3 regions of the Micromonospora sp. WMMA1923 genome follow, and region 3 is predicted to be linked to each of the others. Evidence: riboswitches for the same ligand, from Rfam matches in the RefSeq annotation. Region 3 holds a riboswitch; each other region holds the start of a gene.
The links. Region 3 has a riboswitch for cyclic di-AMP ahead of ACN28G_RS17970 (coiled-coil domain-containing protein). Riboswitches for the same ligand answer to the same signal wherever they lie in the genome.
Positions count from the first base shown of each region.

Region 1: it holds a riboswitch for cyclic di-AMP, as region 3 does, so the genes downstream of both, ACN28G_RS28760 (coiled-coil domain-containing protein) here and ACN28G_RS17970 (coiled-coil domain-containing protein) in region 3, are expected to answer to the same signal.
Region 2: it holds a riboswitch for cyclic di-AMP, as region 3 does, so the genes downstream of both, ACN28G_RS13090 (transglycosylase family protein) here and ACN28G_RS17970 (coiled-coil domain-containing protein) in region 3, are expected to answer to the same signal.

Region 1 covers NZ_JBMHLZ010000001.1:6,291,090-6,298,399, reverse strand. Annotated here, with positions in the region: gene ACN28G_RS28785 (heavy metal translocating P-type ATPase) at 1-412, opposite strand, end outside; gene ACN28G_RS28780 (hypothetical protein) at 425-598, opposite strand; gene ACN28G_RS28775 (heavy-metal-associated domain-containing protein) at 595-804, opposite strand; gene ACN28G_RS28770 (metal-sensitive transcriptional regulator) at 923-1,222, shown strand; gene ACN28G_RS28765 (YibE/F family protein) at 1,418-2,791, shown strand; cyclic di-AMP (ydaO/yuaA leader) riboswitch at 2,958-3,088, shown strand; gene ACN28G_RS28760 (coiled-coil domain-containing protein) at 3,093-4,103, shown strand; gene ACN28G_RS28755 (carbonic anhydrase) at 4,180-4,758, opposite strand; gene ACN28G_RS28750 (helix-turn-helix transcriptional regulator) at 5,055-5,396, shown strand; gene ACN28G_RS28745 (hypothetical protein) at 5,498-5,959, shown strand; gene ACN28G_RS28740 (hypothetical protein) at 6,104-6,589, shown strand; gene ACN28G_RS28735 (hypothetical protein) at 6,709-7,310, shown strand, end outside.
Region 2 covers NZ_JBMHLZ010000001.1:2,896,143-2,903,452, reverse strand. Annotated here, with positions in the region: gene ACN28G_RS13100 (BTAD domain-containing putative transcriptional regulator) at 175-1,671, shown strand; gene ACN28G_RS13095 (hypothetical protein) at 1,728-2,012, opposite strand; cyclic di-AMP (ydaO/yuaA leader) riboswitch at 2,307-2,449, shown strand; gene ACN28G_RS13090 (transglycosylase family protein) at 2,446-3,045, shown strand; gene ACN28G_RS13085 (diacylglycerol/lipid kinase family protein) at 3,176-4,174, shown strand; gene ACN28G_RS13080 (DUF1707 domain-containing protein) at 4,258-4,728, shown strand; gene ACN28G_RS13075 (lipase family protein) at 4,879-5,763, shown strand; gene ACN28G_RS13070 (hypothetical protein) at 5,843-6,319, opposite strand; gene ACN28G_RS13065 (DUF6119 family protein) at 6,437-7,310, opposite strand, start outside.
Region 3 covers NZ_JBMHLZ010000001.1:4,007,080-4,014,389, forward strand. Annotated here, with positions in the region: gene ACN28G_RS17960 (HelD family protein) at 1-1,389, shown strand, start outside; gene ACN28G_RS17965 (cation diffusion facilitator family transporter) at 1,472-2,386, shown strand; cyclic di-AMP (ydaO/yuaA leader) riboswitch at 2,541-2,673, shown strand; gene ACN28G_RS17970 (coiled-coil domain-containing protein) at 2,678-3,823, shown strand; gene ACN28G_RS17975 (STAS domain-containing protein) at 4,051-4,416, opposite strand; gene ACN28G_RS17980 (hypothetical protein) at 4,790-4,942, shown strand; gene ACN28G_RS17985 (hypothetical protein) at 5,164-5,571, shown strand; gene ACN28G_RS17990 (TetR/AcrR family transcriptional regulator) at 6,110-7,198, opposite strand.

The sequences.
Region 1 (7,310 bases), 2.3 Mb from region 3:
GCCAGTAGGTGAACTGCCAGGCCGGCACCATCGCCAGCACCACCACCGGGACGCTGAGCAGCACCGACACCCAGAACCGGGTACGCACCGGATCGGCCGGCCCAGCGGCGGCGGCGGTCGATCCTGCGGCGGTCGGGCCGGTGCCGGTCGGCTCGGCGGCGGGGGCCGGCGGGGGCGGCAGGGCGGCGGTGTAGCCGGTCCTGCGCACCGTGGCGATCAGGTCGTCCGGGGTGGTCGCCGCGCCGTAGTCGACAGTGGCCTTCTCGGTGGCGTAGTTGACCGTGGCGGTGACCCCGTCCATCCGGTTCAGCTTCTTCTCGATCCGGGCGGCACAGGAGGCGCAGGTCATCCCGCCGATGGCCAGTTCGATCCGGTGGGGTGCCGACTCCAGGGGCTTGCCGGTGGTGGTCACACTCCGCTCCCGTCAGTTGTGCCCGTGACCCGGCACGCCGGGTGAACCCGAAGGGCTGAGGCTGGGGCTGGCCGGGGGTGGGGTGCCGGGGGTGCGGGGGCCGACCGCCTGGCCGACCCCGTACGCCGCACCGAAGACCACCACGAGGCCGAGCAGGAACCCGGCCAGCCTGGCCGCCGTGTTCACCGGTCCACGAGGTCGTAACCGGCCTCGTCGACGGCGGCCCGGACGGCGGCCGGGTCCAGCGGCTCCGCACTGGTGACGGTGACCTGACCACTTGCCAGGTCCACCTGGACCTCGTCGACCCCGGCCAGCGCGCCGACCTCGGCGCTCACCGCCTGCACGCAGTGCCCGCAGGTCATGCCCTGCACCTGGTAGATGTCGGTGACCATGTCCGTACTCCTCTCGACCGGAGCCCACCATATACCCATGGGGGGTATCTCAACCACTACCGGGTAGGGGTAATTTGTCCTGGAATACCCGCCGGGGGTAGGGCGTACCCTGGCGAACATGACCACTTCGACGCCCCCCACCCGGGGCTACACCGCCAGCAAGGACCAGCTTCTCGCTCGGCTGCGCCGGGTCGAGGGTCAGGTCCGGGGCATCGAGAAGATGGTGGACGAGGACCGTTACTGCATCGACGTGCTGACCCAGATCTCGGCGATCCAGGCCGCCCTGGACAAGGTCGCTCTCGGCCTGCTGGACGGGCACGCCCGGCACTGCATGCAGGAGGGCGCCGCCGAGGGGCACGCCGACGAGATGGCCACCGAGATGATGGCCGCCGTCGGCCGGCTGATGAAGCGCGGCTGACCCACAACCTCCGCACCCGTCGGCCGAGTGGCTACCATTCCCGCGACGGGCATCCGGGTCCCACCGCCGCCCCCGGTTCGCAGTCCGTGACCACTCCGGCACGCAACGCCGCGAACCGGACCGGTGTGCCGGCCGAGTGAACCGACCGGCGCGGCGACACGTAATCCGTCGTGGATCGTTTGGAGAGAGTCGCAGATGGGTGCCGACCACAGCCGTCCCGCCCCGCCCACCCCGCCGGGGGTACGGCGGGTCCTCGTCGCGACCGTGGTGCCGCTCTTCCTCGTCACCCTGGTCGCCGCGCTGATCCTCTGGCCGGACCGGGCACCGCAGGTCGACGGGGGCGGGGACGTGCCCCGGTACCACGGCACGGTGACCCGGGTGGTGACCGAGGCGTGCCCACCTGCCGCGCCGACCCCGGAGGGCCCCGCGTCCGCCCCCGAGGGCCCGTGCGGCACCGCCACCGTCCGGGTCGAGCAGGGACCCGACGAGGGGCAGCAGGTCGAGACGCCGATCCCGGACGGTCCGGGGGCGCCGACCATCGCCGTCGGTGACGAGATCGTCCTGGTGGAGTTGACCGATCCGGCCGACCCCGAGTCGAGCAGCTACAACATCGCCGAGCACCAGCGGGGCAAGCCGCTGATCTGGTTGGCCGTCCTCTTCGCTGCCGCGATCGTGGCCTTCGGCCGGTGGCGCGGCCTGGCCGCGCTCGGTGGCCTGGTGGCGAGCTTCGCCATCCTGCTCACCTTCGTGCTGCCCGGCATCAGCGCCGGCCGGTCACCGCTGCTGGTCGCGGTGGTCGGCGCCGCACTGATCATGTTCGTGGTGCTGTACCTCACCCACGGCATCAGCGCCCAGACCTCGGTGGCCGTGCTCGGCACGCTGGGCAGCCTGGTGGTCACCGGTCTGCTCGGCAGCGCGGCCACCGCCGCCACCCACCTGACCGGGTACGGCACCGAGGAGGCCACCACCCTGTCGATGTTCCAGGGCAACGTCGACCTGCACGGGCTGCTGCTCGCCGGGATCATCATCGGTTCCCTCGGGGTGCTGGACGACGTCACGGTCACCCAGGCCGCCACGGTCACCGAACTGGCCCACGCGAACCCGGGACTGTCCCGGCTCCAGCTCTACCGGTCGGCCACCCGGGTCGGCCGGGCGCACATCGCGTCCGTCGTCAACACCATCGTGTTGGCGTACGCGGGCGCGTCGTTGCCTCTGCTGCTTCTGCTGGTCGCCGACTCCCGACCGGTCAGTCAGGTGCTGACCAGCGAGTTCCTGGCCCAGGAGATCGTCCGTAGCGCGGTCGCCACGCTCGGGCTGATCGCCGCCGTACCGCTCACCACCGCGCTCGCCGCGCTGGTGACCGCCGCCGGTCGGGGCACCGCCACCGACCGGGCCGCCACCACCGCCGGAGCCCCCACCCCGCCTGGTGGCGGCACCGGCTCGGCCCGCCCGCCCGCACCGCGGGACGACGCGCTCCAGGCACTGAGCGCACCCCGGGCCGCCAGTCAGTCCCCCGACGCCCCCGCGAGGTGGCCCGACCAAGAAAGGAGCACCGACACCGCATGGTGACACTCCTCAGCGTGACCGCCGACGACTCCATTGATGAGAAGCACATCACTGGTCACGCGACATCGCGGAGAAATTACGCGTTGAGTCGGCATCCGGACGTAGATCCCAGCGCCGACTCTCGGGTAACCTCGCTGCCGGTCACCGCCGAAGGCGCGCACCCGCGCCAGCGGTACCGCCGCCCAATCGCCGAACGGCGAGCCGGGGAACCAGGTACATGGGGTGAATCCGCACCAGCGGTAGGGGCCACTTCCGTCCCGAACCCGTCAGCTAACCCGGTCGGCGGCCGACGGAAGGGACGACTGTGACGGCACTCCTACGCCGCTGGTTGACGCCGGCGGCGGCCGTGCTCACCGCACTGGCCATCTTCTCCGGCCCGCTGCCGGCCATGGCTCAGCCCGCCCAGCCCTCGGGGCACGAGGACGGCGACTCGAAGCTGCTCAACGACGTCATCGAGACGACCAACCGCAGCTACACCCAGGCCAAGTCCAAGCTGGAGAAGTCCAAGAAGCGGCAGCTGCAGCTCGACATGGAGGTGCGCCGCGCCCAGAACGAGCTGGACGAGCTGGCCCCGCAGGTCGGTCGGATCGCCGCCCAGTCGTACCGCAGCGGCCGGATCGGCGGGATGGCCATGCTGCTGGAGAGCAACGCGCCGGACTCGTTCGTCCAGCGGGCCCAGGCGCTCGACGAGCTGAACATGGTCAACGCCCGAAAGCTGGCCGAGGTGCAGACGGTCAAGGACAAGGCCGATCAGGCCAAGCAGGCCCTGGACGCCGAGGTACGCGAGCAGCAGAAGCAGGCCTCGGTGATGGCCAAGCAGAAGCGGGAGGCGGAGAAGTCGCTCGCCCTCGTCGGCGGCACCGGCCTGACCGGGGGCCTGGTGGTGGCCACGTCACCGGTGGCCAAGATCGCCCCGGGCCGCGACGCCAACGGCAACTGGCGCCCGATGAGCTGTACCGAGAACGACCCCACCACCTCCGGTTGCATCACGGCGCGCACGCTGCACATGTACAAGGAGGTCAAGCGGGCCGGCTTCGACCGGTTCGTCGGCTGCTACCGCCCCGGTGGCCCGTGGGAGCACCCCAAGGGCCGGGCCTGTGACTGGTCGCTGCAGAACAGCGGCTTCGCGCCCTGGCACAACAACGACACCCGGATGTACGGCAACAACCTGACCGCGTTCCTGGTACGCAACGCCGACCGGCTGGGCATCTACTACGTCATCTGGAACCGGCAGATCTGGTTCCCGGCCACCGGCTGGAGCTCCTACAGCGGACCGTCGAACCACACCGACCACGTACACGTCTCGCTGCTCTGACCACCCCGAGACACCGAACGGGCCGTCCCCCACGCGGGGGCGGCCCGTTCGCCTGTCCTGACCGGTGTGGGCGGGGTCAGCCGGCGGCCGGGGCGGCGGCCACCGTCCGCACCTCTCCGGCGGCCAGCTGGTAGGACATGCCGACCACGGTGCAGCGGCCGGCGGCCACCTCGGCGGCCAGCACGGCCGAGTTGCCCAACAGCTCCTCGACGGTCTGGGCGATGTGGATGTCGATGATCCGGGCCGGGTCGTCGACTCCCTGGGCGGCGGCCCGGCGCAGGCTGGGCACCACCGCGTCGACCACCGCGCCGAGATGTCCCGGCGGCCGGGCCCCGGTGCTGACCGCCGTCGCGGCCGCCTGCACGGCACCGCACGAGTCGTGCCCCAGCACCACCACCAGCGGCGTGCCGAGGACCGTCACCGCGTACTCGACGCTGCCCAGCACCTCGGGCCCGGTGGTGTGGCCGGCGGTCCGCACGACGAAGAGGTCACCCAGCCCACGGTCGAAAATGATCTCGGCGGCGAGCCGGGAGTCGGAGCACCCGACGATGACCGCGAAGGGGTGCTGTTCACCGGCGACCGCGGTGCGGTGTCCGACGTCCTGGTTGGGGTGCCGCGGCGTACCGGTGACGAACCTGCGGTTGCCCGCGTACAGCTCGGCGAGCGCCTGTTCCGGGGTCTGCGGCGGATCGGGCTGTGCCGACGGCGGCTGGGCGGGAGGAAGCTCCGGGTCCGACTGCGACCCGGTCGACGGAGTGGAGATCAACGTCCTCACCCTTCGGAAGGTGACCGGTCGACCCCGTCCGCCACGGACGCGGTCCGCCACCACGTTCACACGCAGCGCAAGACACGTCAAGCTATACGTGATATGCATTTCAGGTGTCGGGACGACGGTTCACGTCGACCGGCTCGCGAACGACGATCGTGAAGGCTGGTCGTATCTTGACGGACATGGCGACGACACCACGCGGAAGCGGGAGCACCCGGCACTGGACCTTCCTCACCAACCACGCGCACGTCCTGCTCGCCATCGCGCGTAACCCCACCGCCCGGCTCCGGGACGTCGCCGACGAGGTAGGGGTCACCGAGCGCGCCGCCCAGGCGATCGTCGCCGACCTGGAGGCCGGCGGCTACCTGCGGCGCACCCGGGTGGGCCGGCGCAACGAGTACACCGTCAATCCGGACGGCCACTTCCGGCACCCGGCCGAGGCGGACCGCCAGGTGGGTGACCTGCTCGCCCTCTTCACCGCCGATGCCGCACCCCGATCCACCCCCGCCGCCCCGCCCTCCTGACCGGATCCGGACCGCCACCGGGTGACCAGCCTCACCGCCGGTCACCGAACAAGTCGGCACCGCGGCTGAACCCGGAACCCGGGTGACACGTCGTGCCTGCCATGCCACGAAAAGCGGACAGCAACCCGGCGTCTCCGGCGACGTACTGGGAGAACCTCGGCGAGTTCATCATGAAGCACCTGGATGAACCCGCGAACTGGAAGAAGCCCCTGCCCGCCTCGGCCACCAGCGCGGACGGGACGACGCTCCACCCGGACACCGCGATCAAGAACGTCCTGAACCATGGCTCCTACCCGCCGGCCTGCCCCCCGCAGACCCAGGATCTGATCAACAACTACCTGCGGGTGGGTGCGATCGACGTCGGCTCGTTCGGCACGGACGCACACATCGACAAGCTCATCGCTCGGAAGTCGCCGTCCGCACCGACCGCGGAGATCGCCGCCCTTCGGTCGGCCGCCGCGCCGGACCCTGGACAGACACCGCCGACCACCGCCACCCGGCCGGCTGCCACCGATCAGCAACTGGGCGCCTCCGGGCCACGGCAACCCCACGGTCGTAACTGACGGCGTACCCCGGGGTGCGGGCCGACCCACCAGGTACGTCCACCTCGGTTGACAAAGGGCCATCCGGTGCCGGCGTCCACAAGGGAGTGAATGGGTCCGGTCACGTGGTTGGTCCCGGCCGGGCCGGGGCGCTAGGTTGGTGGGATGCCGCCCGTGACGTCCACCCGCCCCCTGTGGCCGGTGACGCTGCGGGAGCTGACCCGCCTGGCGGTGACCCTCCTGGTGCTCACCCTCGGCCTCGGTGGCGCGGCCCTCGCGCTCTCCGGTCCGCCCGCGTCCGCCGCACCCGCCGGGTCCGGCAGCGCCACCGCGCCCGACAGCCGCCTCGTGCTCGACGGCCGCCTCGTGACCGACAGCCGCCTCGTGCTCGACGGTCCCTTCGGGACCGGCCACCGCGGCCCGGTCCACAGCCGCACCGGACCCGTCGACCACCTCGCGGTCGACGGCGGGGCGCAGTCGTGGTCGGACTCCCCGGGCCTGGATCGGGTCACCGAGGTGGCCCTCCCGCAGCAGCCGTCGTCCCCCCGGGTCGACGGCACCGCCCCGGCCGTGGTGCCGGTGCCCGTGCGGGTGCCCGCGGCGGAGCCGGTCCGGGGTCTGCCCGCCCGGCGCGGTCCCCCGCTGGCCTGACCGGCCGACGCCGCCGACCGGCGGCCGGCCGCACCGGCACCCGTCCCGGTTGGCCCCCGCAGCCGCCGCTGCGCCCACCGTCGGCCCACCCGCGACGATCCGTCGGTGCCGTACCCCTCGTGCCCAGCCCGGCCGCGAGCGGTTCGACCCCCGCGCACCCGGGCACCCCGATCGGCAGTTCCTCCTTCGACCATCACGAGGTGTTGGTGATGCAGACCGTCCTCTCCGCCGTACTGATCGACGTGCCACAGGCCGCCGCCATCTGGTTGGCCCTGATCGCCGTGGTGGCGACCACCGTCGCCGTGCTGGTGCTCCGCCCGGGTGGCGTCGGCGTCGACGTCGCCCGCCGGATCCGCGAGGCCGCCCTGCCGAGCACCCTGGAACGGGCCGAGGAGGACCGCGACCGGGAACGGTACGCGGCCGAGGTGGCGGTGGCCGCCGAACGGGCGGTCACCACCGCCCAGCGCCACCGGGCCGAGTGGCTCGCCGCCCAGGACGAGGTGGAGGCCGCCTGGCAGGCGTACCAGGACGTCGAGGCGGACGTCCAGCGGCTCTCGGTAGCCGCCGCGCTGCCGCTGCCGTGTACCGTCCGGACCCCGGCCGAGTACGCCGACCGCGAGCGTTTCCTGCACCGGACCGCCCTGGACGCGTACTGGCGTCGGGAGCTGTCGGTGGAGCAGCTCAGTGACGTCTTCGCGCACCGCAACGGTTGGGACCCACG
Region 2 (7,310 bases), 1.1 Mb from region 3:
GAAGACTTCTTGAAAGCTATATAGTTCCCGTCCGCAGCGAGCGGGGCGAATCACGCACCTATCTCACGCAGAGTGCCTTGCGCAACACTGGATTGTGACCGCAGGCCGTCCTACCCTGGCTCTGGAGTCAGGCGGGAGCCTATGAAAAAAGCGAGCGGTTCAGTGTGGGTGAAAGTGCTCGGCGTGGTATGCGCCGGCAACGGGTCGACGACCTACGACCTCGGTCCGGCCAAGCAACGTGCGCTCTTCGCCGCGCTGGCCCTGCAGCCGGGGGAGTTCCTGCCGGTCGCCACCCTGTCACAGCTCCTGTGGGGAGACATCCAACCGGCCAACGCCGGCCACCTGCTGCACACCTACATCGCCCGACTGCGTCGATCGGTCGAGCCGGAGGCCCCCCGCCGGTCCCGCACCGCCGTGATCTGCTCCGGCCCCGGCGGCTACCAGCTGAGCACCCACCACGACAACGCCGACCTGGTCCGCTTCCGGCAACTCGTCCGGACCGCCCGCCGGCTGCTCCCACTGGGACACCCCCGCTGGGCCTTTCACCTGTTCCACCTGGCGGTCCTGCTCTGGGAGGACCCGGAACTGGTCGAGCTGCGCAGCCTGCTTCCCGGCCATCCGATAATCGACACGCTGCAGCGGGAGTGGGTCGACGCGGCCCTGGAGTACGTGACCCTGGGCCTGCGGTTGGACCGGGCCGAGGCCGTACTGGCCACCGCCGAGCGGCTGGCCGCCGTGGCACCCCTGCACGAGGCGGTGCAGGCCCGGTACCTGTCGGTGCTGGCCGGTACCCGCCAGTTGCCGGCCGCCCTCGACCGGTATGCCGAACTACGTGCCCGCCTCGCCGCCGATGCCGGCATCGCCCCCGGGCCCGAACTGGTGGACACCTACCGGCACCTCTGGCGGGCCTGGTCCGGGGTCGACGACGTACCGGCGAGCCATCCGGCCGGCCACCCCTGCTTCCCCCCGTCGGCCCCCGGCACCGCGCGACCGCCCGAAGCCACCGACCTGGACACCACCGACCTGGACACGCGCGACCGGGACACCGTCGACCTGGACACCGTCGTCCGCTCGCTGGCCACCCAGCGACTGGTGACCCTGGTCGGCCCGGCCGACTCCGGCCGGACGGCGACGGCCCGCTCGATCGCACGCCGGGCATCCGCCATCCTCGCCGCCCACCGGGTGGCCACCGTCGACGTCACCACCACCGCCACCCGCGCCGACCTGGTCGGGTTCCTCCTGCGTCAGCTCGACCCGCCCGGCACCACCGAGCCGTCCACCGACCAGTGCCTACTGCGGGTGCTGGCACACCGGCGGCTGCTCGTGGTCCTCGACGACGTCGACCACCTGGCCGACGACTGCGCGGACCTGGTCGACCTGATCGTGCGCAACTGCCGAGGTGTCTCGGTCGTCGTCACCGCACGGCAGCCGCTCGGCCTGTCGTACGAGGCGGTCCGCCGACTCCGGTGCCCGTCGGCGGGGACCCCGGGCCGGCCCGCCGCCGGCGACCCGCTGCGGCGACCGGCGCAGCAGCTGTCCCGGGCGGCGCTGTGGATGCTGGAGACGGTCCGCCTGGTGGCCTTCGGGGTGCCCGCCTCCCAGATCTGGCTGATACCCGCCCGGTACCGGGGTGGACCGGGGCCTCCGCGACACGGAACCACGGGTACGTGATCCCGCTGCGGCCGACCCGGGCAGGGTCGACGCGGCCCATCCGGGCGGGGACCGCCTCAGGCGGCGGCGGCGTCGGGCCGCCGCGGTGCCTGCCGGGCCCGCGCCGACGCCGGCCGGTAGCCGAACGTCTGCCCCTGCTGGTATGCCAGCTCCATCGCCCGCTGCGCCCACGTCCACGGCGCGCAGGGCTGCGGCTGATCCGCACACTGCAGGTTGCGGCAGTGCCCCTGCTCGGCACCCCGGTGCTCCTCGGCCACGCTGACCGCGAGCCGCCACAGCATCGGGTCGGTGACACCCTCCGGCGGGAAGTCCTGACGGTCGGTTCCGGTCTGGCTGGTCACCTGCGGCCCCCCTCGTACGCGTTGTTCCCTTCAACCTCACCAGTGAACACCCGTTCAAACCCGTCCCGCCCGTCCCGTTGGGTGACGGTTGACACTGATGCCCTGGTCAGGGGCGGTGAACCGGCAGGATCCCCCGTCCGCGCCCCGACCGCAACCCCGGCGCCGGTCGCCCCGCGTGACCGGGTGAACAACCTCACGCAGCGTATGCAGCCACCGGGGCGCACCCCTAGATTCTTACGGGTCCGCCGACGCGGACACCGCCGCCCGGTACGCCCAATCCATGCCCCTGGCCTCGCGGAACACTCACCACAGGCATGGAGCGGGGGACCCAGGTTCCACGGTGCACGTCACCTCGGGGTGAAGCCGCCCGATCCGGGCGGCCGGGCTCCCCGGCCCGAACCCGACAGCTCACCTCGTCGGCGTGGAGGAACCCATGGCAACTCGTCACCAATCCCGACACCGCGCCCTCAGCAACCGCCGCAGGGCACTCGGCACCCTCGCCGTCGGGGCCGTCACCGGCCTCGCGGCCGTGTTCGGCACCGCCGCACCCGCCCAGGCCGACAGCGTCAACTGGGACGCGATCGCCCAGTGCGAGTCCGGCGGCGACTGGAGCATCAACACCGGCAACGGCTTCTTCGGCGGCCTGCAGTTCGTGCAGAGCACCTGGGAGGCGTACGGCGGCCTGCAGTACGCCCCGCGCGCCGACCTGGCCACCCGCGCCCAGCAGATCGCGATCGCCGAAGAGGTGCTCAAGGGGCAGGGCATCGGCGCCTGGCCGACCTGCGGCCCGCTGGGCGGCCCGGTCTCCTCCTCGGGCTCCTCGGCCCCGACCGAGGCCGCCGAGCGTGACGCCCCGCCGGCGAGCCGCAGCACCGACCGGGACACGTACGTGGTCAGGTCCGGCGACACCCTGACGAAGATCGCCGCCGCGCACGACGTGACCGGTGGCTGGCAGGCGCTGTACGAGCGCAACAAGGACGTCGTCGGCGACGACCCCGGCCTGATCATCCCGGGGCAGCGCCTCAGCATCTGACCTCGACCGCGAACCCGGCCGAGGCAGCCCCCGCCTCGGCCGGTTCCGGCGAACCTCCGTACCCGTCCACCGCGACTCTTCCACCGTGGACACGCGTGCCGCACCGCCCGGCTGGGTAACAGCGACCACCATGAGCACGAGGACCCTGGACGAGCACCCCACCGAGCCGACTGCCGCCGACCACGCTGCCACCGAGCACGCTGCGAACGGCCACGCCGCCGCCGAGTCGGCCGGCGCCGGGCCGAAGCTCGGCACCGTCGCGGTCGTCGCGCACCGGAAGAAGACCTTCGGCGGTGGCCTCGACCAGTTGCGGTCGACGCTGGTCAGCGCCGGTATCGAGAACCTGCTCTGGTACGAGGTACCGAAGAGCCGCAAGGCGCCGAAGAAGGTCCGCAGGGCGCTGAAGGAGGGCGCCGAGCTGGTCTTCGTCTGGGGTGGCGACGGCACGGTGCAGCGCAGCGCCGACGCGATGGCCGGCTCCGGGGTGCCGATGGCCGTGCTGCCGGCCGGCACCGCCAACCTCTTCGCCACCAACCTGGGCATTCCGAAGGACCTGCCCGAGGCGGTACGGATCGGGCTGCGTGGCCGGCGACGTACCCTCGACCTGGGCAAACTCAACGGCGAACACTTCGCGGTGATGGCCGGCGCCGGCTTCGACGCCGAACTCATCAAGGACGCCGACCGCAACCTCAAGGGCAAGCTCGGTCGCCTCGCGTACGTGCTGACCGGGCTGCGGCACGTGCGCGGCGAGTGTGTGCGTACCCGGATCCGGGTCGACGGCAGCGACTGGTTCGACGGCGAGGCGAGCTGCGTGCTCTTCGGCAACGTCGGCACGATCACCGGCGGCATCCCGGCCTTCGACGACGCCCGCCCCGACGACGGCGCGCTGGAGGTCGGGGTGGCCACCGCCAGCGGCGCGGTCGACTGGGCCCGCACCCTGAGCCGGATGGCCGCCGGCCGCTCCGAGGAGTCACCCTTCGTCCGGATCACCCGCGCCCGCAAGGTCACCGTCCGGCTGGACACCCCGAGGACGTACGAACTCGACGGTGGCGCCCGCGCGAAGGTGAGCCGGATGAAGGTGAAGGTCGTCCCGGACGCCCTGACGGTCTGCTGCCCCGATCCGCGGTAGCCGGTTCGCTTGATCATGCTGTCTACGCTGAGGTCCCGGCAGCTCCCGGGACCCCGGCGTAGACGGAGGACGGGACTCGTGCGATGAACCTGAAAGAGCGGGTGGGCACGGCACAGCGGAACCAGGTCCTGGACCTGCTGTCGCAGGCTCTGGAGCAGGGTTACCTCGATCTCGCCGAGTACGAGAGCCGGATCTCCGCCGTCCACGGCGCGTTGTTCGTCGGTGACCTGACCAGCCAGGTGGCCGACCTGCCCCGCCAGCTCCGCTGGTATCCGTACCCGGTTCCGGTGGCCCCGGTCGCCCTGCGGCCCGCCACCGACTTCGACCTCCGGGCCCGCCCCTGGGCCATCGTCTCGGTGGTCCTGGGCGGGGCGTCGTTGTTCTTCGCGCTCTGCTGGGGCATCGGCGGGATTCTCGGGGTGGCCGCGATCCTGCTCGGGCGGCCCGCCCTCAAGAGCCCGCCCAACCAGACGCTGGCGGTCATCGGCATCCTGCTGGGTGTCGCCGGTCTCGGCCTGTCGCTGCTGAGCATCGTCCTCTTCGTGCTGCTCTGACCCTGGTCCGCCCCGAGCCACTGCGACGGGCGGACAACGCGAAGGTTCTTCTAATTCGGCCTCCGGCGTACCTCCTGGGCGCACGGCACCACGGGCGTCGCGCCGCAGTGCGCGCCGTCGCGCGATCCTGACCTGGACTACGGCGGCCTGTTGGCCCAGTACCTGCGGGACGGGTACGCGGTCGCCGGCACCGACTACCCGGGGCTCGGCCTGCCTGGGCAGCTGCACAACTTCGTGGAGCGGCAGGCGCTCGGCCGGTCGATGATCGACAGCGTGCGGGCGGTGCGCGACCTCTCCGCCGAGGTGGGCCGGCGGTGGTTCTCGGTGGGCCACTCCGAGGGCGGGCTCGCCGCGCTCGGTGCCGGCGAGCTGGCCGCCGACCGGGCACCGGAGCTGGACCTGCTCGGCGTGGTGCCGATCTCGTCCGGCGGCGACTTCGCCCCCGGCCTGGACACCCTGGCCACGACGAAGCCCCCCTTCGCGACGGGGATCTACTCCTCGGCCGCGTTCGTCGGCTTCATCGCGGTGGCCGCCATGCAGTACGCGCCCGACCGCATCCAGGCCACTGACCTGCTCTCCCCGGAGTTCGCCGCCGAACTGCCGGCGGTGCGCAGCCTCTGCCTGGAAGAGCTGGCTGCGCATCTGATGGCGGTGACGCCACCCATCACCCGCTGGGTGAACCCCGACTGGGCCCGCAACCAGACGCTGTTGGAGTGGGTCCGCAACGTCTCCACGGTACGGTCCCGCACGGCCGCGCCGATCCTCTTCGTGCACGGGGCCGAGGACACCATCGCCGCCCAGACCCAGGCCAACCAGGGCGTGGGCGCGCTCTGTGCGGTGGGCGACGTCGTGGACTACCGGACGTACCCCGGGGCCGACCACAACACGGTGGTGGCCATCGCCGACGACGACATCATGACCTGGCTGGAGCTGCGGCTGAAGGGTTACCCGGCCCGCCAGACCTGCCAGTCCGTCGCCGGCCACGGGGACGGGCCGGCCGAGGTGGGAGCGTGGGTGCACGAGGGTGGATGGTGATCGACTCGGTTGGGGCGATATGGCGGCGTCCGGGGCCGGTTGATACCGCCACATCAACCCAACCGAGTCGATCAATCGGCTACCTGCCAGCAGGTGAACCGCGGAAGGTCATCCGCCGGACGGTCACCGTGGACGGCCGACGCCGGTCGGCCACCACCCTGGACGGCCGTCGCCTGGTGGGCCGCCGTCCGGCGGCCCGGGTACCCCCTGCCGCGGGGACCCCCGCTGCCAAGGCCCCTGTGCCCGGGGCCCCCGCTGCCGGAGCCCCCGCTGCCGGAGCCCCTGCGGCAGGGGGCACCGCGGTCTCTGGTTGCGGGTCCGGCTCGGCGGCGTCGTGCGGGTGCGCGGCGGCGAGGCGCTCGGCGGCGGCGATCAGTTTGCCGCTGGCGGACAGCTCCCCGTAGCGGGCCGCCAGCAGGGCCAAGTCGACCGGGTCGGTGATCCGCAGGCAGTCGGGGCAGGCCGGGCGGTCCAGGTGCGGCCTCAGCGCCCGGACCCGCTGGTACAGGTCGATCGGGAGCTTCGCGATGGCCTCGTCGAACTCGTCGGGGAACACGACGCCTCCTGGTTGATCTCGGGCAGGGTGGAGCGGCCCGTGTGGCAGCGGCCGGGCAGGGTGGAGCGGCCCGACGGGCCGGGTGGACCGGTCCGTCGGGCCGGGAGGAGTCGTCGGTCAGCGGGGCAGGATGCTGACCACCTCGACGTCGACGCCCTCGACCCGCAGCGTCTTCGCCGCGTGGTAGAGCGCCACCTGGGCGAAGGTGTAGAGGTCGGTGGCGGTGAGCGCCCGGCCCGGGTCCAGGGCGATGCCGTAGACGACCTTGCGGGGCCGGAAGCTCTCGTCGATGGTCCGGCCGGGCCGCTGCCGCCGGACCGTCTCCACGAACCGGGTACGGGCGTCGTGCTGGTGGCAGAGCGCGTCGACCGAGGTGACGCCCTGGGCGAAGAGGTGGCTCAGCGGTGAGCTGCCCTTGGCCCGCTTGACGTGGATCAGCTCGTCGTCCGGGCCGAGCAGGTCGCACGCCTCGAATCCGTGCCGGTGCTGGGCCGTACGCAGCAGCTTGCGGTCCAGCGGTACGAAGCCCGGGAGGACGCCGGCCACCCGGTCGTTGTAGTCCTTCTCCGGCATGCCGGTCGGCCAGGCCGGCAGCACCAGGCTGGCCGGTCGGTCCAGCAACCGCTCGATCTCCTCCCGCAGGAAACGCTGGTGTCCGGCGCCCATCTCGTACCAGGTGCCCTCGTGCAGCAGCAGGCGGTGCGCGCCCACCGGCACCTCGGCGGTGAGCCACCGGGACAACGGCGTGGTGGCCATGGTCTGTTTGCCGGCCTCGTCGGTGCAGAGGGTCAGGCTGTCGGTGGCCTGCAGCCCCGTCCACCGCCTCCCGTCGGGCACCCGCCGGGTGTGGGCCAGCAATGCGGCCAGGTCCAGCTCCGTCGTCGAGGTTGCCGGCCGCCCCGACCTGGCGACCCTGATCCGGTACGACCGGACCTGCTCGATCTCACCGAGCAGCGGGCCGGGGACCGCGAGCCCGAACGCCGGTGGATCG
Region 3 (7,310 bases):
GAGTACATCGCCTCGGTGCTGCCGTCGTTGGGCGAGGAGACCGCCACCCTGCGTTCCCTGGGCACGCTCTTCCTCGGGCTGACCTCGACCCGCACCGACCCGCCGGAGGTGGCGGCGGTGAAGGGGTCGCTGCGGATGCGGCGGGTGCTGGAACGCGCGGTGCGCGACGCGGTCCCGGACGGCCCCACCGAGCTGCGCCTGCTGTACCGGGGTGAGCTGCTGCGGTTGGGCGCCGAGGAGCTGACCGGTATCCGGGACCGGGCGCTGTCCCGGGGGGCACGCCGCAACGAGGTCCGCCGCGCCGGGTTCGACGGGGTCTTCGCCGCACTCTGGGCACAGGCCCGGCGACTGCGGGTGGGGCGGCTGCCGGAGCAGCGCTCGTTCGAGGACGAGATCGCCGACCGGCCGGAGTTCCGGGAGTTCCTCAAGGCGTGGTGGCCCCGGCTGCATCCCCGGCACGTGCTGGGCTGGCTGGCCCGCCCCGAGCGGCTGCGGGCGTACGCGGGTGGGGTGTTGTCCCGGGTGGAGATCCGGCTGCTCACCGAGGCCTGGCGGAGTCTGGACACCGAGGGCCTGACCATCGCCGACATCGCCCTGCTCGACGAGCTGGACGCGCTGCTCGGCAAGCCGATGAAGCCGGCGCGGGCCAGGCGTGACCCGTTCCAGCTGGCCGGCGGGGTCCGGGAGCTGAGCACCTTCGGCGACCGGCAGCGCGCCGCCCGCGAGGCGGCCCGGCAGCGGCCGGAGGACTACCGGGAGTACGCCCACGTGGTGGTCGACGAGGCGCAGGACGTCTCGCCGATGCAGTGGCGCATGATCGGCCGGCGGGGGCGGTTGGCCTCCTGGACGGTGGTGGGTGATCCGGCGCAGAGCGCCTGGACCGGTGATCCGGCGGAGCTGACCCGGGCCCGGGACCAGGCGCTGGGTCGGCGGCCCCGGCACCACTTCACGTTGACCACGAACTACCGCAACTCGGCGGAGATCTTCGCGGTGGCGGCGGCGGAGATCCGCCGGCTCGACCCGGAGCTGGCGTTGCCCACCGCGGTGCGGTCCACCGGGGTCGAGCCGGTGCAGCGGGTGGTGCCGGCGGCCGAGCTGGCGGTGGCGACCGTGGCGGAGGTGACCACGCTGCTGGACCAGGTCGCCGGGACGGTCGGGGTGATCACCCCGGTACCGCGCCGGGCCGAGGTGGCCGGCTGGCTGGGCGGGCTCGGCGGCGCCCGGCTCCAGGTGGTGACCAGCCTGCAGGCCAAGGGCATGGAGTACGACGGGGTGCTGCTGGTCGCGCCGGGCGAGATCCGGGCCGATCCGGGCTCCGGGGTACGCACCCTCTACGTCGCGCTGTCCCGGGCCACCCAGCGCCTGACCACCCTGGAACCCGCCGACTGACCGACCGGCACCCTTTGCTTGCACACATTGCGATGTGAGCATATGTTGGACCGGGTCCGGTCGGCAGACGGAGGGTGTTGGCGTGGGCGCAGGACATGACCACCAGGCCGCGGTGACCAACGCGGGGCACCGCTACCGCGGACGACTCTGGGCCGCCCTGCTGCTGCTGGCCGTCTTCACGGTGGTGCAGACGGTCGCCGCCTTCGGCACCGGCTCGCTGGCACTGCTCTCCGACGCCGGGCACATGTTCACCGACGTGCTCGGCATCGGCATGGCACTGGCCGCGATCACCGCCACCCGGCGGGTGGCCGCCGACCCGCAGCGCACCTTCGGCCTCTACCGCCTCGAGGTGCTCGCCGCGCTGGCCAACGCGGTCCTGCTCAGCGGCGTCGCGGTCTACGTGCTGATCGAGGCGGTACGCCGACTCGGCGAACCACCGGAGGTGCTCACCGGCCCGATGCTCGGGGTGGCCGTGCTCGGCCTGCTGGCCAACGTGGTCGCCTTCGGCCTGCTGCGCAAGGGTGCGCAGGAGAGCATCAACCTGCGCGGGGCGTACCTGGAGGTGCTCGCCGACCTGCTCGGCTCGCTCGGGGTGATCGGCGCGGCCCTGGTGATCATGACCACCGGCTGGTGGTGGGTCGACCCCCTGGTGGCGGTCGGGATCGGGGTGTTCATCCTGCCCCGGACCTGGCGGCTGGCCCGGGCTGCGCTGCGCATCCTGGTGCAGGCCGCCCCGGAGCACCTGCAGGTGACCGAGGTGCACGACCGGCTCAGCGCGGTTCCCGGGGTGGCCGAGGTGCACGACCTGCACCTGTGGACCCTGACCTCGGGGATGGAGGTCGCCTCGGCCCACCTGACGATGACCCCCGACGCCGAGGTCGGCCCGGTCCTCTCCGCCGCCCGGACGGCGCTGCGGGAGGACTTCCACATCGAGCACGCCACGTTGCAGATCGAGCCCGGAGCGTCACCTGGGGCCTGTGGTGCGGTTGAGTGGTAATTAGCGCAACCTTAAATCTCTGGGTGTATTGTCCCTTTCGTGCATGTTCTACCGTTGTCACGACCCGTCCCACAGGCCCCAGCGCCTGCACGGGTCACACCGGCACCGGTAGGCTCGGTCCCGGCCTCCGCCAGGCGGCGCCCAACGGCGCCTGCGGTGGCCGCCGCCTAATCGCCCACCGCGGCGAACCGGGGAACCACAGTCCGTGGGGTGTATCCGCTTCAGCGGTAGGGATCTTCCGTCCCGAACCCGTCAGCTAACCCGGTCGGCGGCTGACGGAAGGACACGTCCATGGCAGTAGTGGCAACCACCAGACGCGGTACGGCCCGGATGGCAGCCGTACTCGTCGCGACACTCGCGTTCGGCGCGGCGATCGGGCCCGGCGGCCCGGTGGCACACGCCGCGATGCCGCCGACCGGCCTGCTCGCCGCACCCGCCGACGACGAGGGCGGCACCCCCGCCCTGCGGGACCAGCTCGACGCGGCCAGCACGGGCTGGATCGAGGCGAAGAACGCGCTGGAGAAGTCGACCAAGCGCCAACAGGAGCTCAACGGGCAGCTCAAGACCATCGAGGCAGACCTGGTCGTCCGCAACGGCAAGGTCGGTGAGATCGCCGGCGTGGCGTACCGGACCGGCCGGCTCGGCGCCGCCCAGGCACTGCTCAACACCGACTCACCGGCGCGCTTCCTGGACCGGGCCGCCACCCTCGACTCGGTCGCCGCCAACGAGGACCGGGAGCTGCGCCAGCTGCTGGAGACCCGGGACAAGGCCAACCGCACCAAGCTGGCCCTCGACGGCGAGCTGCGTGAGCAGCGCAAACAGGTCGACACCATGGCCAAGCGCAAGGAGCAGGCCGAGCGGGCCCTGGAGGTCGCCGTCCGGCAGGAGGCCCGGGAGAAGGCCGAGGAGCGGGAACGGGCCCAGGCCCAGGAACGCGCCCGCGCCAACAGCGGCGGCGGGTCCAGCGGGGGCAGTTCCAGCGGGCCGGGTGGCAGCAGCAGCAAGACCGCCAAGGCCGCGCCGCGCAACTCCGACGGCTCCTGGCCCAAGGAGTCGTGCAGCGTCAACGACCCGACCCCCGCCAACGGCTGCATCACCCCGCGCACGCTGCACGCACTGAACCAGGCCAAGGCGGCCGGTTTCACCAGGTACGTCTCCTGTTACCGCCCGGGGGGCTCCGGCGAGCACCCGAGGGGCCGGGCCTGTGACTTCGCGGCCCAGAAGGGCGGCTTCGGCGGCGACGCCACCGGTGGAGACCGGACGTACGGCAACAACCTGGCGGCGTACTACGTCCGCAACGCCGACAAGCTCGCCGTGCTCTACGTGATCTGGTACCGGCAGATCTGGCTGCCCAGCAGCGGGTGGAAGTCGTACAGCGGGGCCGGTGGAGACCCCTCCAGCGACCACACGAACCACGTCCACCTGTCGGTCTACTGACCGAACCGACAACGACGCCCGGTGCCCCACCGTGAGGTGGGACACCGGGCGTCTGTCGTGTCTCGTGGTCACCGGTACCGGGCAGCGTCGCGTGCCGGGCCGACCTGGTGCCGGGCGGCGCGGATGCCGGGCTGGCCCTGCGCCGGGCGGTGTCGCGGCGGCGCGGACGCCGGGCTGGCCCTGCGCGGATGCCGGGCTGGCCCTGCGCCGGGCGGTGTCGCGGCGGCTCAGGCCCCGGGCAGCACCTCGGGAGCCACCCCGGCACCGGCGTAGTAGGGCTCGGGTGCGCCGAAGAGACCGAGCAGCCCGGTCACCCAGAGCTGTCGGTGCACGAAGCGGCTCGGCTCCGTGACGATCAGCTTGACGCCGCTGACCTCGGCGGTCTGGAAGCCGGCCACCATCGCGCTGATGCCGACCGAGTCGATGAAGGTGACCAGTCGCATGTTGAGCTCGATCCGGGCGGGACGCCCCTTGGCGAGCACTTCGGCGATGGCCTCGCGTACCTCGTACGCGGTGTCGACGTCGATCTCGCCCCGCGGGGCGATCTCCATGACACCACCGGAAAGAACAGACTTCACGATCGACAGGCTCACGCGAGCACCTCCACTCGCCCAAAACGGGCGCCTCATCAGTACGCGGGCCGCGACCGAGAGTATTCCTCCCACGGCCTCGGTCGCCACCCCTCGGGATGAGCAATTCGCAGATTGGGCACAACGTACGCCCCAATCTGTACTTTTCGTCGCTACTTCCCGACGACTTCTCATCTTCACGATCGATCAGCGACCGACGTGTCGGCCCACCACAGTAGCGGTCCGCACCCCCGTACCCCAACACCCTCCGCCACCGGCGCGCCCCGGGAAGCAACGATCCCCCGGGTGGCCAGGGCAAATCCGGCCATTGACCGGGATGTCTAACATCGGACCGAGTTCACGCTCACAGAGGCGTTGCCACGACGGAGGGATCCCGATGACCAAGAGGCTTGCCACGCTCGCCGGCGCCGCCGCGCTGCTCGCGCTCCTGTTGGCCTGCAGCATCGGCGGCGGCGGGGGCGATGACGACGACGATGACGACGGCGACGACTTCGCCCGGGCCACCGTCTCGGTGGTCACCCTCCGCTGACCCCGACGGCTGATCCCGACGCCGCGCCGCCGGACGCAGGACCGCACCGCGGGCTTCGCCACAGCGTTCCGGGTTCGCCACGGCGGCCGGGTTCGCGACGGCAACCTGGTTTGCGACGGCGGCCTGGTGGGCACTGGCGGAGTACGCGAACCGTAATCCGACGGCCCGACACCCACGTCCGAAGTGGCCGCCCAGCTTCGGCACCCGAGGAGGTAAGCACGATGTTCGGCACCAATCTGTTGGAGCGCCGCAGCCGGCCCGAGCGGATCGCGAACGAGGCCTGGGAACACCTGACCTCCGCCGTACACTCCGCCGGTGACAGCGTCCTGGACACCGCCCGCTCGGCCCGGCGCAACAGTGCCGGACTGGCCGACGACGCCGGTGACCTGGTCGGCACCGCCGCCGACGAGGCCCGCCGCCGGGCGGTCCTGGCCTTCGACGCGCTCGCCGGGCGCCGTCCGGCCCTGCCCTGGACGCTGCTGATCGGGGCCACCCTGGTCGGGGCCGCCATCGGCTGGGCCGCCGCCTCGGCGACCCGTGCCGCGCTCAGCCGGGACGACCGGGCCGCCGACGACATCGAGTTCGTCGACGTGGACCGCCCGAACTCCCCGGTCGGTCTGGACGGCTGAGCACCGCCCGGCAGGACCATCGCACCCGACGGCCCCGACCCGCCCTCACCGGCGACTCGGGGCCGTTTCACGTCCGTGCGGTAACGCAGTCGACCCCGCGTTCCCTCCCCCGCACCGCGCCGCCCGGTGACGACCACCGGCCGAGCCCGCCCCGACTCACCAAGCCCTGACCACCCGGCCCGGTTCGGCCCAGCCGCACGCCCGACCAGCCCAGCCGCACGTTCACCAGCCCGCCCGGCCCAGCCGCACGCCCGACCAGCCCGCCCGCCCGGCCGGCCGGCCGGCCGGCCGGCCACACATCATCCACCAGCCCGGCCCGCAGCCACGGGCTCTACCGGGCCCGCCCGGCCGCACATCCACCAGCCCGGCGCAGCCCACGCGCCGACCGGCCCGGCCAGCCGCGCGCTCTACCGGGCCCACCCGGCCGTACGCCCGACCGGCCTGCCGGCTCGACCGCGCCCCTACCGGGTCGCGCCGCACGCGGGGCTGGTTAAAGGGGTACCCCTCTCGACCATAAGCGTTAACAGGGGGCCCTTCCTTACACCGAGGTGGCGTGGCTGGCGCCGTAGCCGTCGGCGCGGGCGACGATCCGGCCCGCCTCGATCCGGACGGCGGATTCGGTGGCGTCGCTGACCGCCGGCACGCCGGCCGCCGCCGCCACCGCCCCGGAGGTGTCGCAGACCACGCGTACCCGGGGCCAGGCGTCCGGCGGCACCGCGCGGCGCAGGCAGGTGCGCAGCTCGACCAGGGTGAGCCGGGCCAACGGCAGCAGTTCCCGGGGCTCGCCGGTGACCAGGACGGCGGTGACGACGGTGTTCGGCGGGGCGGACCGGATCGCCTCCTCGACGGCGCCGATCCGGTGCAGCCCGAGGATGGTGACCACGCCGTCGTGGGCCAGCCGGGCCGGGGCGTCGCGCAACACGTCGGCGGCGTCCGGCGGCTGCCAGGGCTCGTCGACCGGCCGGGCCTTGGGCACGTACGGCAGGTGGGGCGGCGCCCAGCGGTCGCCGAGGTCGAGTCCGGCCAGGTGCCGGCAGACCTGTGGCACGTCGAAGGGGTCACCGAAGCCGGGCGCGGCGGCGGCGAGCTGACTCGCCCCGTGCAGCGTGGTGAGGGCGGCTTCGGCGAGGCGTACCAGGCGTAGTGGTTCCGGGCGGTCGCGGCCGAGCGGCCCCGGGCGGTGGGCGAGCGCCTCCAGACCGAGGCCGAGCAGGATCGCGGAGAGCTTCGTCAGTTCCGCGTACGGCCGGCGGGTGGCCTCGTCGGCGAGGATCTCGGGCATCAGGTCCCGGCCGAGCCGGACGGCGGCGCGGTGTTCCTCGACGGCCAGCGGCAGCCGGGTCAGCCAGGCCTGGGCGAACTCGCCGAGCGCCTCGGCGACCGTGCCGGCCGACGCCGGCTGGGTCGGCTCGGGCACCTGCTCGGCCTCGGCGGCGAGCACCGCGAAGTAGAGGGCCCGTTTGCCGGGGAAGTTCGAGTAGACCGCGCCCCGGGTCAGCTCCGCCCGGTCGGCGATGTCGTCGATCCGGGCCTCCCGGAAGCCCTGCTCGACGAAGACCTCCCGCGCCGCGGCCAGCACCCGGGCCCGGTTGCGCTGTTGGAGTTCCGCTCTGGTGAGCCGTGCCATCGCTCTCCTCGTGCCGGTGCCGCCGGGCTTCGGGCCGTCGTTGCCGAACCATCGCCGCCAAGATATCTTCACCATCCAGATGATGGCATCATCTGATTTGACCATGCGAGAG